DNA from 2 places in the Heyndrickxia acidicola genome. Region 1 is predicted to be linked to the other one. Evidence: riboswitches for the same ligand, from Rfam matches in the RefSeq annotation. Region 1 holds a riboswitch; the other holds the start of a gene.
What was found. A riboswitch is a leader RNA that binds a small molecule or an ion and turns the genes downstream of it on or off. The one in region 1 is predicted to bind FMN.
Positions count from the first base shown of each region.

Region 2: it holds a riboswitch for FMN, as region 1 does, so the genes downstream of both, ribE (riboflavin synthase) here and A5N88_RS02390 (ECF transporter S component) in region 1, are expected to answer to the same signal.

Region 1 is NZ_KV440953.1:510,631-518,351, reverse strand. It holds gene A5N88_RS02405 (YpbB family protein) at 1-267, opposite strand, end outside; gene A5N88_RS02400 (ferredoxin) at 560-808, shown strand; gene A5N88_RS02390 (ECF transporter S component) at 1,350-1,913, opposite strand; FMN riboswitch at 2,081-2,213, opposite strand; gene A5N88_RS24010 (peptidoglycan DD-metalloendopeptidase family protein) at 2,375-3,121, opposite strand; gene A5N88_RS02380 (RsiX family anti-sigma factor) at 3,419-4,639, opposite strand; gene A5N88_RS02375 (RNA polymerase sigma factor SigX) at 4,632-5,198, opposite strand; gene A5N88_RS02370 (ATP-binding protein) at 5,599-7,377, opposite strand; gene A5N88_RS02365 (response regulator transcription factor) at 7,374-7,721, opposite strand, start outside.
Region 2 is NZ_KV440953.1:870,192-877,912, reverse strand. It holds gene A5N88_RS04120 (serine hydrolase domain-containing protein) at 1-1,935, shown strand, start outside; gene A5N88_RS04115 (class I SAM-dependent methyltransferase) at 2,168-2,899, opposite strand; gene A5N88_RS04110 (CTP synthase C-terminal region-related (seleno)protein) at 3,066-3,755, opposite strand; gene A5N88_RS04105 (GNAT family N-acetyltransferase) at 4,055-4,570, opposite strand; gene ribH (6,7-dimethyl-8-ribityllumazine synthase) at 4,837-5,307, opposite strand; partial or broken gene ribB (3,4-dihydroxy-2-butanone-4-phosphate synthase) at 5,519-6,127, opposite strand; gene ribE (riboflavin synthase) at 6,142-6,783, opposite strand; FMN riboswitch at 7,265-7,415, opposite strand; gene A5N88_RS04085 (lipid II flippase Amj family protein) at 7,593-7,721, shown strand, end outside.

The sequences.
Region 1 (7,721 bases):
TTGATCAAGTCCTTTTTGAGTTAGCAAGGCATGCGAATCATTTTCTTCAAGTAACATTTGTTTACGCAAGTTTTTAATTATTGCGGCATAGGCTTCTCTTGAAAGAAAAGGATAGGTTTGAAAAAGGTGCCCCAATTGAAAGATATGAGCATCCTGGATGGTTTGGGAGGATTTTTTCCCTTTTAATAAGTGGTAAATTGAATAAATGGTCCTTTCGTTTTTGACTTTATTTAAGGACCAAAGAATGACAGCATCCAAAAAAGTCATAGGCAGAACCCCTTATTTCATGTCTTTTTATGTCTTATTTTATCATAAAAATCTCAATTTTTGTCATATATATTTTCCAACAAATATGAACATGGAGTGAAGAAACCAACGTTTGATTTGCATTTCCTAAGGATTATCTATTGAATTCTTTGGAAATCAGCTTTAGAATAATGAGGGGAATTCTCATTTTCCTGACATCATCCTTGTCATAAAAGCAAAGGGTGTAGAATGATATAGATAAACACTCGCTTAATGCTTTGTACGTTAAGCAGAACTACCAGGAGGTTATAGGATGGCTAAATTTACAATCGTTGATAAAGATACTTGTATCGCTTGCGGTGCTTGCGGTGCCGCAGCTCCAGATATTTATGATTACGATGATGAAGGTCTTGCCTATGTTATTTTAGACGATAACAAAGGGATAGCGGAAGTTCCGGAAATACTCGAGGAAGACCTTCTTGATGCGTTTGAAGGCTGCCCGACTGAATCTATCAAAATGGCAGATGAAACCTTTGATGGTGACCCATTAAAATTTGAATAGTACTATAAAAGCAGAGCGCCCGTTTATCGGCGATCTGCAAAAGACTGGCCGGCTGAAAGATTGTTTTTTTACCTTTTGGCCGGCCAGTCTTTTGACCTCGAGCCGATGGCGCATGGAGCTGGACATCATAGAAAAGCGGAGAGCGCCTGCTCATCGGCATGTCTTTTAACCCCGAGCTGGACATTTTAGAAAAGCGGAGAGTTCCTGTTTATCAGCGTACGGATTTCGTGGTTTACGACTATGATAAAGGAAACAAAAGCGAGTTAGTAAACAGTTGATTTTGACTTATAGCAAAAAAACGCAACCTCCCCGGCGCCAGGTGCTGGAGGTTGACAGAGACTGCATTGATTTAAGAATTTTATACTTATATTTAAAAAAGACTGTGTTAAATTTCAATGTTGATAACTGCTCGATTTTCAGCTTTGCTGAAAGGCGTGTGAAACAGCCGTTTCACAGGAATAAGCAAAAAAACAACAGTGTCCCTTTAACAAAGCCTAAAAAAAACAAAAAAACCAGGTGGTTCAACACCTGATTTTTTTTATTAGATAACGGATCGCTTTTCAATCCATCCCTGCAAACGTGTAAAAATAAGCATGAAAACAAGTGTAACAATAAATCCTTTTATGATATTAAACGGTAAAATACCAGCAATAATGTAGCTTTTAACGTTCGGAATATGCAAATTCGCAAGAACAAAATAGGCTGGCAGGATTACAAAATAGTTTAGTACACTCATTAACACTGCCAGTGAAACAGTTCCTGCTATTAATCCGATTGTCATTCCTTTTTTGGTTTTTAAATGCCTATAGATATAGTAAGTCGGCAATACAAAAAGAAGTCCTGACACAAAATTTGCAGCATTTCCAATCGGTATGCCTACATCACTGCTTACCATCAGATAATTTATGATATTTTTTATCAATTCAACAAGTACTGCGCCAATCGGTCCAAACACCAAAGCAGCTATTAAAGCGGGAATATCGCTAAAATCAACTGTCAAATAGGAAGGGAATGGCGGTATGGGGAATTTAATCAGCATCAGCAGACATGCCAGACTGCTTAACGCCGCTATTCCCACGGTCGATCTAAGATTTACTTTCCTCATTTTCCTCTCTCCTTATGAGATTCACCTCAAGCAGAAGAAAAGCTCGCCATTATTTGGACATCCCCTAAAAATATAAAACCCCAAAGAATAGTATCTTTAGGGGAGTAAAGGCATGCACAAATAAATGTTTTAAATTTTTTTAAAAAAATTCAAAAACATCGGCTAACCTTCATCTTCTCCCATCCAGACTTTACTGTCGGCTCTGGAATCACACCAGATCCTGCCTAAAAGGCTCGCGGGCTTATAAGCTTTAGCTTCATTACCGCCGGTCGGGAATTTCACCCAGCCCCGAAGATGAACCGTATTATTTTACATTTTTTATTATATTATAAAGAAATCTTTTTGGAAAGAATTTTGTTTTCGTTATTGAAGTGTATTGGTTGTAATTCCTCTTGAAAGTGAATATTCCTTCTGATTTCCTTCAAAATGCTCATAAAGAATATTCAATACTTAGTTCGCTTTTATTTTGGAATAGCAATTTTTTGGTTAGGAAAGATTTGGCTTCCTTTATCCTTAAGATGATTTATTGTAATAAGTTTCTTAACTGTTGTATTGTGTTTTTTCGCTATTTCCCATAAGGTTTCATTTTTTGCCACGATGTATATACTTATGTTTTTGCGGTTGTCAATCAAATGAGAAGTTACTCCACCCGATACTTCAATCGCTGGATATGGGTGGTGCTCCAACGCCACGACAGACTGTCCTATTTTTCCTTTTCCAAATACGTCAAAAGGATCTATTGCGTTTACCTTGCTGATTGTCCATTTGCCATTATGTACTTCAAAATGAAGGTGATTCCCAGTGGAATTCCCTGTACTTCCCATCAACCCAATCTCTTCACCCTTTATGACTTTTTCACCCTTTGTAACCAGTCTTTCGTCAAGATGAGCATATACGGTTTCAAATCCATTTAAATGATGAATAAAAACAACGTTTCCATAACTGGAAGAACGATAAGATTTTGTCACTATTCCATTACCCACAGCAAAGATAGGTGTATGGTAACTTCCTGCTATATCTATCCCTTTGTGAAGCCCTCCTCTTGAATCAAAAACATCCGAAATAGTTCCTTCTGCAGGAAAAAACCAGTCTGATGTTTGGTTCATAACGCTTCTATCGGATGCCTGAATCTTATTGTTTGGTGCCAAACCGCTTCCTACTGCCAATAGTATCATGATGTATAAAAATCTTTTCCCTGCTGAACCCATATTAGCCTCCTTAATTTGGCCCTTGTTTGAATGAATCCTCTGCCATACATAAATTGGCCATACTTCCACATTGAAGTTAACAAGAGCATCTTCTATTGTAGACCAAAAGCGAAATATTATACTTTGATCCTTTTATTAAGGGGCCGATTGATAGTTGATCTTTTTTAGCTCATTTCTTTCTTTACTGTAAAATGAGCTAAAAAACGAGCAGTTGTATCAACATTGAAATTTAACACAGCCTTTAAAAAAGCAATCAGGTCTCATCCTGATTGCTTCTTTCGAGTTTTATCTTGTTTGCTATTGCTCAAGGCGGTTCGGTGCTACTGGCACTTCAATTGCTTTTGAAAAATGAAAACCATTCCAGCTGGCAGGTTCAATATTTTGAAAGGTTACAGTGGAATAACCGAAGTCTTTCCCGGTAAGCAGAATCGCTTCAATCATATTCATAGCATTCTTTGGTGATTCCTTTGTTAAATCTACCTTTCTATCAAATCTAACGGTCACATTTTTCCCATCTTGGTTCAACTCCGTCACTCCTATGCCGCCGGTGAAAACGGAATGATATAAATCGTTTGGAGACTTTTTCATGGCAGCTAAAGCATCCGACAGTTGCTTAAAGGTTTGGTCAGAAGGTACGAGATAGCTTTTATTTCCTATGGTATACGAATAATATCCGCTTTTAGGTACTTTATTAATTTGAACATTGTTCACTTCACCAATCTCTCCAATGCTTAATGGCTCCCCTTTTTCATTCTTGAATTCAGCCTCTTTAACAGGCAAGTATCTGAAGCTGTCATTGACCAATTTATCCAGATTAAGCTGAAGAGACTCAGGAATAAATCCTGCCTGATTTTGATAGACCGTAATGCGGATAATTTGATTCGCGGAATCATATGCTAAAACGCTTTTTAAAGGAAAAAATTGATCAAACCCCCATTCCGGTTTGGGTGTTTGGCTGGCAATTTGTTTATATTTATCAAACCAATTCTCAGAAGATTTCGGCACGACTACACTTACTGGAACAGGAATAGCATCATGGGTCAGCACCCCGTAAGTATATACATCATGACTTTTAAGATCACTGGAATAAACGGCACTTCGATCTTCGCTTTCCTGATTTTTTGCTGATTCCATTTTGTTTGATGACAAAGCCGATTGATTTCTTTTTACAGAATCGGAAATTTGTCCTGCAGTTTGATGAATAACCGGCTGTTTTTTTGATACTTGGTGCTGAGGCACATTCGCCGCTGTTAAATGAACATTTTTTTGTGATAATTCAGCCCCTCTGGCGGACTTTGTTTGTTCTTTATTCACCATTGAAACAGCTAAAACCATTATAATAGCAATTGCTGCTGTTGTGGCTGCCGGTATCCATAGAGCTCTTTTTTGCTTGTGTTTATGCTCTTTTCTGCTTTGCACTTTACGATACACCTCTTCTTGGTTTTGTCGATCTCTTATAATGGGCATTTTGCGGAGAAGCTCTTCTATTTGGTGTTCATCTTGATCAAAGTTAGCCATAATTGACTTCTCCTTTCCTTTCTTTTTGATTCATTAATCGTTTCAATACCAATAGAGCCCTATGCTGAGTTGTTTTGACCTTGCTTTCCGTCCATTCCAGCGCTTCAGCCGTTTCCTGTATGTTTAAATGATTCAAATAGCGCATGATTACCACCATTTTCTGGTCTTGGCTGCATTCATCTAAACATCTGTAAAGCTGCTGTATTTCTTCTTTTAAGACAGTTAGTTCCTCAGGAAGTGGTTTGGGATCGCTATAGTCTCTTCCTTTCCAGTCCAATTCTTCGGCAATTCTTAGTCGCCATCGCTTTTGCTTTCTGAAGTAATCAATTGAAACATTTTTTGCAATGGAGAAAAGCCATGTCTTCTCTGAACTTTTTCCTTCGAAGAATCTATAGGATTTTAAAACTCTTAAGTAAACCTCCTGCACAAGATCTTCAGCAAGGTCTCTATCCTTTACCATGTAAAAAATAAACTGATAAAGGTCTTGATGGTATTTTTGGTATATTTCTTGAAAAACGGAGTCCATTTCTATCCCTCCCCCGTTAACTAGTAGTCGAATGAAAAACTAAAAAGTTACAGCATTTCGTAAAATTTTAATACTCTTTCTTCTTTCATCTATTTTAAAGGGAAGAATAGAAAAAGCACAAGTTACCATTTATCCATACAAGGTCTAAATAAGGTAAAATATTCTTTAATTGTTAAATAAATCTATCACATTCTGGCTTCCCATTCGTCAGAAACGGCTTTTCCATACAAATGAGCTAAAAAATAACCAGTGATCAATATGGGCATTTAGCAAAACCTTGCGATGCTGACTTATCGTATGGAGAAGACATCGATATCCAAAGACTCCATTAGTTAATTATTTAATTGTACAAAAAAGCGCCATTTTGAAATGGCGCTTTTTGGTGAATTCACCAAACAGTTTCTCATGAAACAAGATTTATCGGCTTTTTTCTTCACTTTGTGCTTTGTATTCGCGGAAGATAGAAAGAAAATGTCGTGCCTTGTCCAACTTTGCTTTTTACCGAAATACGGCCATGGTGTGCCTCGATAATATTCTTTGCAATAGCAAGACCTAAACCAGTCCCGGATTTACCTCGTGTGCGGGCCTTATCCGCCTTATAAAATCTTTCAAATACAAATGGAAGATCTTCATCCTGTATCCCAGTCCCGCTATCTGTAACACTTATAAGGACACCATCTTCAAATTCTTCTTGTGTTACTTTTACAGTACCATTTTCCGGAGTATACCGGATGGCATTGTCAATTAAATTTGTCAAAACCTGTTCAATGCGGTCAGGGTCCATTTCAATCATAGCTGCTTCCTGTTCTACTTCAGAAGAAAGCAGCACATTTGACTCCCTGGCTACTCCTTGGAATTTATATGTTACCCTTTGTATAAATGATTGAATCGGGGTCATATCAAGGTTAAGGCTAATATGCCCTGCTTCCATTCTAGCTAGATCTAGAAGTTCATTTACAAGACGGCCAATCCGCAGGGTTTCGTCATAGATAATTTTTGCGAACTCCTTCTTTTCTTCATCGGTAACCGCAATATCGTCAATAATAGCTTCGCTGTATCCCTGCAGCATTGCGATCGGCGTACGCAGTTCATGAGAAACATTGGCAATAAAATCATCTCTTAAAGTATCAAGCCGCCTCTCTTCTGTCATATCTCTGATCACAACCACTGCTCCCCTGACATTATCACGATTGTAAAGAGGGCTGATAATCACCACATACGTTCTTCCTTGAATGGTCAACTCACTTGTCTGCTCTTTATCCGTTTTAATCACCTGATCCAATAGATCCAGCATTTCCTTTGGAGCTGGCAGCTGACTGTCCTTGCCTTGTTCATAAAACCAGTGCTGCAAAAAAAGTTCTGCAGGAGGATTGGTTATCAGAATAGTCCCATCTCGATTAAACGTTAGTACTCCATCGGCCATACTGCTTAATATACTTCTCAGCTGCTCTTTTTCTTGATTAAGCGCATTGATATTAAATTTCAGCTGTTTTCCCATTTGGTTGAAGGCGGTTGCCAATTCACCAATTTCATCATGAGAAGCCACAGGAACCTTTGTATCAAATTTACCCTTCGCCACTTGGAAAGCCGCCTCTCTCATTTTCCTAAGCGGTGCTGTAATCCTCGTAGATAAGAAAAAAGCAAAAAAAGTTGTTAATATGATCGCAATTCCTGCAGCTAATAAAATTAGCTTTGTTGTCTTATCAGTCGTTTCTTTTAGGACATCAAGAGACTGATAGATAAAAACAGCCCCATTTTCCTTATTGATATGCAGAGGTGCAGCAGCAACAATAATGTGATTGTAACGGTTTTGCTCATGATTTCCTGGCGGCGTCATTTCTTTTTCAAACACTTTATTGGAGCTGAAAACTTTAGATAGATCTGCATCCTTTACAAGAGTTTCTGGACTTAACGGAAGAGTTTTGGAATCTGTTGTGGGATAAACAATCTTGCTTACATTATATGCAATAATCACTTGTGCATTTTTATCTGCCAGCTGAATAGCGATTTCTTTTCCCATTCCATCATTCGGGTGAACTTCGACAATTCGGGCGATTTTTGTTGCCGTCCCTTTAAGATTTTGCTCAATTTGACCAACATTATAGGACTGGAAAAACTCCAGCAGCAACATAGTAAGGATAATAAGGACAAACGAAACGAGCAGAAGTATAGTCATCCAAAGCTTGCCGACTACACTTCTCCAAATTCTCATTCTTCCGTAACCTCAAATTTATACCCGACTCCCCATACGGTTAAAATCATTTTTGCAGCCTGCTCTGATACCCGGTTCAATTTTTCCCTTAAGCGTTTTACATGGGTATCAACAGTTCTTAAATCACCAAAAAATTCATAATGCCATACTTCTTTTAAAAGATGCTCACGATCAAACACCTTATCCGGCGCTTTTGCCAGGAAGTAGAGCAATTCATATTCTTTTGGTGTAAGATTCACTTCCACTCCATCCGCTGTTACACGGTGGGCATCATTATCAATCGTTAAATGCGGATATACGATTAAATCTTTGGATTTCGTTTCTGTGTTCATAAAGCTTGATGG
Region 2 (7,721 bases), 360 kb from region 1:
ACGGCTTTAATTGTTAAAGATGGAAAAGTCCTCTTGAATAACGGCTATGGATATGCAAACAGAAATAACAAAATCAACAACACTGTTAACTCAAAATATTTAATTGGCTCCATTACCAAAATATTTACGTCAACAGCCTTTATGCAGCTGGAAGAAAAAGGTGTTGTGCACCTCAATGATCCAGTTTCAAAGTATATACCATCGTTTCCTCATGGGCACGAAATTACTTTATACAACTTACTGACGCATACTTCCGGAATACCAGTTAGAGTTGAGACAAAAGCAAAATTAACTCCTGAACAACTCATTCGTGAAATTGAAAAAAATTCGAAGACCCTTGCTTTTCAGCCGGGAACAAATTGGCTATATAATGATGCAAACTACTGTGTACTTGGTTATATTATTGAGAAAGAAACGAAAGAGCCCCTTTCAAAATATATCCAAAAGCACATCTTTAAACCTGCAGGCATGACGGGAGCCGGATTTGGCGCCAGCTTCTATAAAAATGTCTACCATTCTATAGGTTATAAGCCATCAAACAACGGCAACATTTATGCAGCCTCTCATCCAAGCTTTTCACAGCTTTTAGGCTGTGGGGATATCTACATGACAACCGAGGATATGTACAAATTTGATCGAGCGCTGATGGAAGGAAAGCTAATGTCAGCAAAAAATCGTCAGATCGTATTTAAACCATTCCTTCATTACTACGGAATGGGCTGGTACCAAACATCAAAAGGAGTGTATTCTCACGGCGTTCTGGCCGGTTTCGATACACTGAACAGTATGGCTCCTAAGAAGAAAGAATATGTCATTTTAATGTCCAACTTTTATTCCAGAAGCATTGATACCAGAAAAATGAAAGATGATATCTATACCTATCTTGATCAGGTTCCAAACGTTAGTAAGCAAGCATCAGTTAAAACCTTAGCTATGAGTGACCAATTTACTCCAACACAAGTGGACTCAAGGCTGGAGCAATATTTAAAAACAAGCGGCTTTAGCGGTACAGCGCTTATTATGAAAAACGGAAAATCCTTGATTAATCAGGGATTTGGGTTGCAAAATCGCAATGAATACATTCCTAATTCAGTGAACACGCAATACTTTATTGGTTCCATTACTAAGTCGTTTGTTTCCACTGCCTTTATGCAGCTGGAGGAAAAAGGTCTTGTTAAGGTAAACGATCCCGTTTCAAAATATATCCCTTCTTTTCCTTTTGGCAAAAAGATAACAATAGATGATTTGCTGACACATTCCTCCGGTATTCCTTTAAGGGATGAAACGTCTGTCAACATGACACCTAACCAGCTCGTGAAAGCTATTGAAAAAAACACGAAGCACTTGATGTTTAAGCCGGGCACCGGATGGTTTTATAATGATGTGAATTACGCTCTCGTAGGATATATTGTTGAAAAAGTATCAGGACAGCCGCTTCATCAATATATTCAGGAACACATCTTCAATCCAGCTAACATGACTGGTGCTGGATTCGGCGATAGCTTTTATCAAAGCCCTGATCATTCTGTTGGTTACAAGCAAAATAGCAAAGGTATATGGAAAAAGCCGGGATTGCCAAGCTTTACTCAATTTTATGGCTGTGGAGATATTTACGTAACAGCAGAAGATATGATGAAATTTGATGAAGCAATGAAGGATGGAAAACTGGTTTCTTCCAAAAGCCGTGCTATGATTTTTACGCCTAAATTCAATTCTTATGGAATGGGATGGTATGTTACAGATCAATTCGTTTTCTCCCACGGGGTAGTTCCTGGCTGGAACGGAATTAACAGTTATTCACCTAAAAATGATGAATATGTGATCCTTCTTTCCAACTACCAAAATGCCATGAATATTAAACAAATTAAGGATGATATTTACACTCTTTTAAGCGAAGAAAAGCAAACACCTGCAAATGAAGTCAAGGGTTCTTGAGGCAATAGTCCGATATATAAACCTGAATGAAGTCATTCAAGCACAAAGCTGAATAAAGGCAAGAATTCATGCAATAGACCGGAATTCTTGCCTTTTCTTTTTGACTTGATTTTTTGTTGTTAGCCTTGATCAAAATAGATAAGCTGGATTCCTTCTAAAGTATCAAGGTTCAAGATACTATACTTATCTATTTAAAAAGGCTTTGTTGTTTTTTATCTCTAAGTTCATCTATTCATTTCTTACATGAGAAAGCTAGGACGAGCGGAATTCTTTGTCTTCTTAAGAATTCTTCCTCACTGGTGAAATGTTCTCGTTGTGGTGCTCCTTCCCGTAAATCTGTAACTGAAAAACCAGATCCAGTAAGCGCATGAAAGTAATGTTCTATTGTTCGATGATATTTTACTACGATTTGTTCAATCCAAGGTTCCTTTCTTTCTCCCTCAAAAAAATAGTCATCAACTATCCAGTTCCCGCGCTTATCTCCTGTTTTTTTGCTAATAAAAGAGGATGTTGTAAGGGGGTGTTGAACGCTGAACACAAACTTACCTTGTTCTTTTAAGGTATTATACACATTCTTAAACAATAATTGAATATCAGATACATAATGTATTGCAAAACGTGAAGTAACAATATCAAAATTCTCTATTGGATAATGATAAGATTCTATGGTCACATTACTAATTTTCCCATTTTCGCTTTTAATATTATGCTGTGCTGCTGCTGCCATTTGTTTTGAGCCTTCTATACCACTATAAAATCCTGCACCTCGATTTAGTAATTCCTTTCCAAATGAAGCATCACCACAACCTAAATCCAAAATAATCTTATTTTGAAAATCACCAATCAGTTCATCTATGATTGGATTTTCGATTGCATTATTTGGACTATCTTTTCTGTTCCTTCTCTCATTATACTGTGTAAGAAAATCCTCATGATCATAAGCACTTGCCCCTCTGAATTCCATACTAATTCGATTCAACCCTTTCGCACTTCTGTCGATATTTGTGTAATTAAGTGTATAGCCTTAAATATTTATAAAAGAAAAGCGGAATATTCAAAATTTTATGTAGTCAATATTTACAATGGGCTTATCTGAGCCTTTCTTTAATCTTATCTAATATTTATTCAATTCATTCACTAATTAATAATGCCCTAATTAATGGGTGTACACTTTTTTTAAAGGCAGAACGCTCAGGTTGAAAAAGTGTACCAATGAAAAATGGGTGGCTGGTAAGTTCCAATATTCGTGGTTCACCATTTGTATCAGTTCCTGAAATTCTCATACCATTTTTTTGCAGCAAAGTTGCAAATTTTGTATTTAAACCATAATTACAAATACCATACTGTTCGGTAATTTCAATATCGTTGTATATTTCCGCAGCTTTGGATCCTTGTTTAAGAGTAAAAACATGTGTCATTTCACTGACTGAACATCTAAGCGGAGTTACCAGAAGCTTGGAGGAAGCCGGGTTTTCTTCTGCATGGTCTGCATTTGAAATTCCCAGAACATTTCTGGAAAATTCAATAATCATGTGCTGGAATCCTCCACAAGTTCCTAAAAAAGGAACACCATGTTCTCGAGCAAATCGGATTCCATTTAAGGCACCCTGCATACTTGTATATGGACTGGCTGGCACTGCCCATAGAGCATGAAATTTTGCCAGCTTTTGCTCGAATTCTAACTCTAAGGAAGATGTAGGAACCCACTCAATATCGACATTAACATTTAGCTCAGCCGAAGCTAATTTTATAGCTTGTGGGATAGCTCTATGTGCTGCAGCCTTTTCTTTAAAATCTCCAATTAAACCTATGATTCTCAAATTTACCACCTCCAACAAGGTATGCACGTTCCTTATTAAAGCATGCCTTTTTTTAATCCCTGCTTAAACCTAATAGTATCATTCATTAATATTCACTATTCCTTTAAGAATCCCCTTTAGGCCTATAATTCTAATACGATTGAAACTTTCAAGAAGGCTGTTTACCCATAGATTGTTAGTATTTGTATAAAGGAATCTAGGATACATAGGGTTCAGGCTTGTAACAAAATGACTGAGGACGAAAAACTGCCCCGATGCCTTACTTATAACGGATTATCACTTTTGCGAAAAGCAACAATCTATGAAAAACAGTCAATGTTTAAAACCATTAGGTCTTCATCGAAGTACTGCCCGTTAAATTTTAGAGCATTTCTCTCTAAGCCATATACCTGAAAGCCAACGGATTTGTAAAGTTTCTTTGCTGTTTCATTGATAGACACAACTGTTAAATTTATTTGCTCCAAGCCTGGGCATTTTTTTGCCATTCTTATTAGTTCAATTAACAGTAATTTTCCCACACCTTTGCTGCGCGCCTCAGGAGCGATAAACATCCCGTAAACATTCCCTTTATGAGCAGTTTTAAGACTTCTTTCGCGTACAAAAACAGCCATCCCAATTAATCGTTTTCCCTCCTCAAAAGCCCCTAGAACAAATTTATCTTCAGATGGCTTAATACGGTCTTTTACGGCTTCTGGTGTAAAGCTCGCTTCTCTTTCATACGTAGAACCAAATGCTTCCGGATTAATTTTTAAAGCTCTTAATCTTAATTCCTGGTATAGAATTGCATCAGACTCATTTAAAATACGAATATTCATCGGTATCTCCTCTTCCTTTATTTGCAGCACACAGACTTCATTCATAAACTAAACATCACATTGATTAAGCACTCGTTATAAAGTTTGTGATTTAACACTTTTCTTAATTGTACAATATTTATTGTTCGTTTCTTAGAAAATTTTGTTAAGATTCTTGCTACTATTTAGGCGTTTAAAATTTATAAACAAAAAGAAAGAACGTGTGCTAATAAACACATGTCCTTTCTTTACTGTATATTGACCCTATATCAAATTTCACTTTTGGTTTATCGGGAAATTTCTCTGCATAGGTTAGCCATTTCAATAGCTGATACAGCTGCTTCATACCCTTTATTTCCTGCCTTCGTCCCTGCACGTTCAATTGCCTGTTCGATCGAATCTGTTGTCAAAACGCCGAAAATGGCGGGAACACCCGTTTTCAGTCCTATGGAAGCAACTCCTTTTGCTGCTTCATTACATACATAATCAAAATGCGGTGTTGCCCCTCTTATGACAGTACCCAATGTAATAACAGCATCATATTTGCCGCTATCAGCCATCTTTTGAGCAATTAAAGGAATTTCAAATGCTCCAGGCACCCATGCAACATCTATATCATTTTCGTTCACGCCATGTCTTATCAATGCATCTTCTGCTCCGCTTAAAAGTTTTCCTGTTATAAATTCATTAAACCTTCCAACAACCATTCCAATTTTCAAACCAGTTCCAACTAAATTACCTTCAAATGTTTTTGTCATTGCCCTTCACTCCCACGAAATTTATTGTTTTCTTTTTATATAAATTGGCTATTGATTTCCGCTCTAGGTACTCGCTTTCCACTCCAATCATCAGAGTAAAAACATAAGTTCAACCTATCTAGTCACCTGTTTCTTCTTTTCAAAAGAGGAACAGCCTAATAGAAAAAACCGAATTTTATCAAAAAATAGAACTTTACTTATTGGCAGTTTGCAAGCTCTGTCTTTGTTTTCGGTACATTTGCAAATCTTTTATTGTTACCATTTTTAATGAGAACTTTTTTGCCAGCTCCTCAAGTTCTGGAAGCCGTGCCATGGTACCGTCTTCTTTAAGAATTTCACATATCACTCCAGCTGGCTGAACGCCGCATAATTTTGCAAGATCTACAGCAGCTTCCGTATGTCCTGGTCGCTCCAGTACACCGCCTTCCCGGGCAATCAATGGAAAAATATGTCCCGGTCTTTTAAAATCTTCCTCCTTTGATTGGGGGTCAGCCAGTTTTTTGATGGTTTCTGACCGTTCATATGCGGAAATTCCCGTAGTAGTGCTTTGATGATCAACACTGACAGTGAATGCAGTACCTAATTGATCTGTATTCTTTGCAACCATTGGAGTCAATCCTAATTTCTTTGCCAGTTCAGCCTCAAGAGGAACACAGACTAATCCCCTGCCGTATGTAATCATAAAATTAATACTTTCAGGCTCGGCCTTCTCTGCTAATAAGATAAAATCACCTTCATTCTCCCGGTCTTCATCATCGCAAACAATAATGATTCTACCTTGCTGCAGCTCAAGTAAAGCTTCCTCTATTTCTTGAAACATGTGTACGTCCTCCCTTATAAAAATCCCGCATTTTCCAATAAACCTTTGGAAATGCCGCCTTCATTCTTTTGCTGCTTTACAAAATGTTCAACGTACTTTCCAATCATGTCACATTCAATGGACACAATGTCACCAGTCCCTTTTTCACCTAAAATCGTTTGGGAAGCTGTATGAGGAATCAACGAAATAGTAAAACGGCTGGGAGTAACTCCGAATACAGTCAGGCTTGTTCCATCAACCGCTACTGAGCCTTTTAGCAATACATATGAAAGAACTTTCCTGGAAGTCTCGATTTCATAATATATGGCATTTTCTACAGCTTTTTTACTTTTAATAATTCCTACATCATCAACATGGCCCGTTACATAATGACCGCCATATCTGCCTCCTGCTGCCATCGCCCTTTCCAAATTCACCCGGGACGAAGGAGCTAACCGTCTCAGTCCTGTAGAACGAAAGGTTTCAGGCATCACATCCACCGTAAAAGATTTGGAAGTAAAGCTTGTAACAGTTAAACAAATACCATTTACTGCAATACTGTCACCGAGTTTAATATCCTCCAATATTTTTTTTGCCTGAATGGTTAGGAGTTGAGAAGCACCCGACGTCTGAATACTTTGTATAGATCCTATCTCTTCAACGATTCCAGTAAACAATTTTGCACCTCCTGCAGCTGTATAGTTAGACCTGGATGGAAAAAAGGAATTGATCGGGGGGATTTATTTTTTAATTTTAGTTCTGATAATCCTGCCTGTTAATATCCTCTCCAGGGGTTCGTATTTCGAACAATTACGGGAGCCTTTTCGTCGCTTTTAAGGCTGCAGGTCCCTTAACCCCGCTTTTCTGGAGTCCCGCATATCCGCAGCAATCCCCATCTGGTTGGTATCAACATTGAACGATAACAGAGCTTTAAAATTAAAGTCATAAATGAGTATGAATACCAGCAAATTTCACTAATTAGCCTTACCCTCTGCTAGACATTTAAATAATATATCACAATTCTAATAAATGATTCTGGCAAGAATACAAAAAGCCCCTGAATGTAAAAGCACTCAGGGGCAAAAAATGGCAATGCAAATAAAAGGTCAAAAAAGGCATAGTAATCCCTTTAAATCAACCCATTCTTTCAAAAAAATACTCTTCCTTCTCCCATCCAGACTTTCACTGTCGGCTCTGGATTTGCACCAGATCCACCGTTTAGCACATCTATTGCTAAACGGGTCACGGACTAAGAAGCCTCTGCTTCATCACCGCCGGTAGGGAATTTCACCCGCCCCCGAAGGAATATTCAATTTATTCACTATGTTACCCTATAAAAGTGTTTTATGCAATCATTCTGTTTTCTAATGTCATTCATTTATGAAAAATACAGGTAAAAGATTGACTAGCAGTGATGGCTGAATAATAATAGTCACAAGCAGGTGAACAGGATGCCTGTACTTTTAAACAAATCGGGTGAAAAATGATGCATTTTATAACAGATAAACTTATAGTTATATCTCTTTTTCTTTTGCTGATCAGCACTATTGAAACTCTTGCTTATGCCACGAGGCTTTCAGGTGTGAGAGTAGGCTTAATTGCTTCCGCATTATCC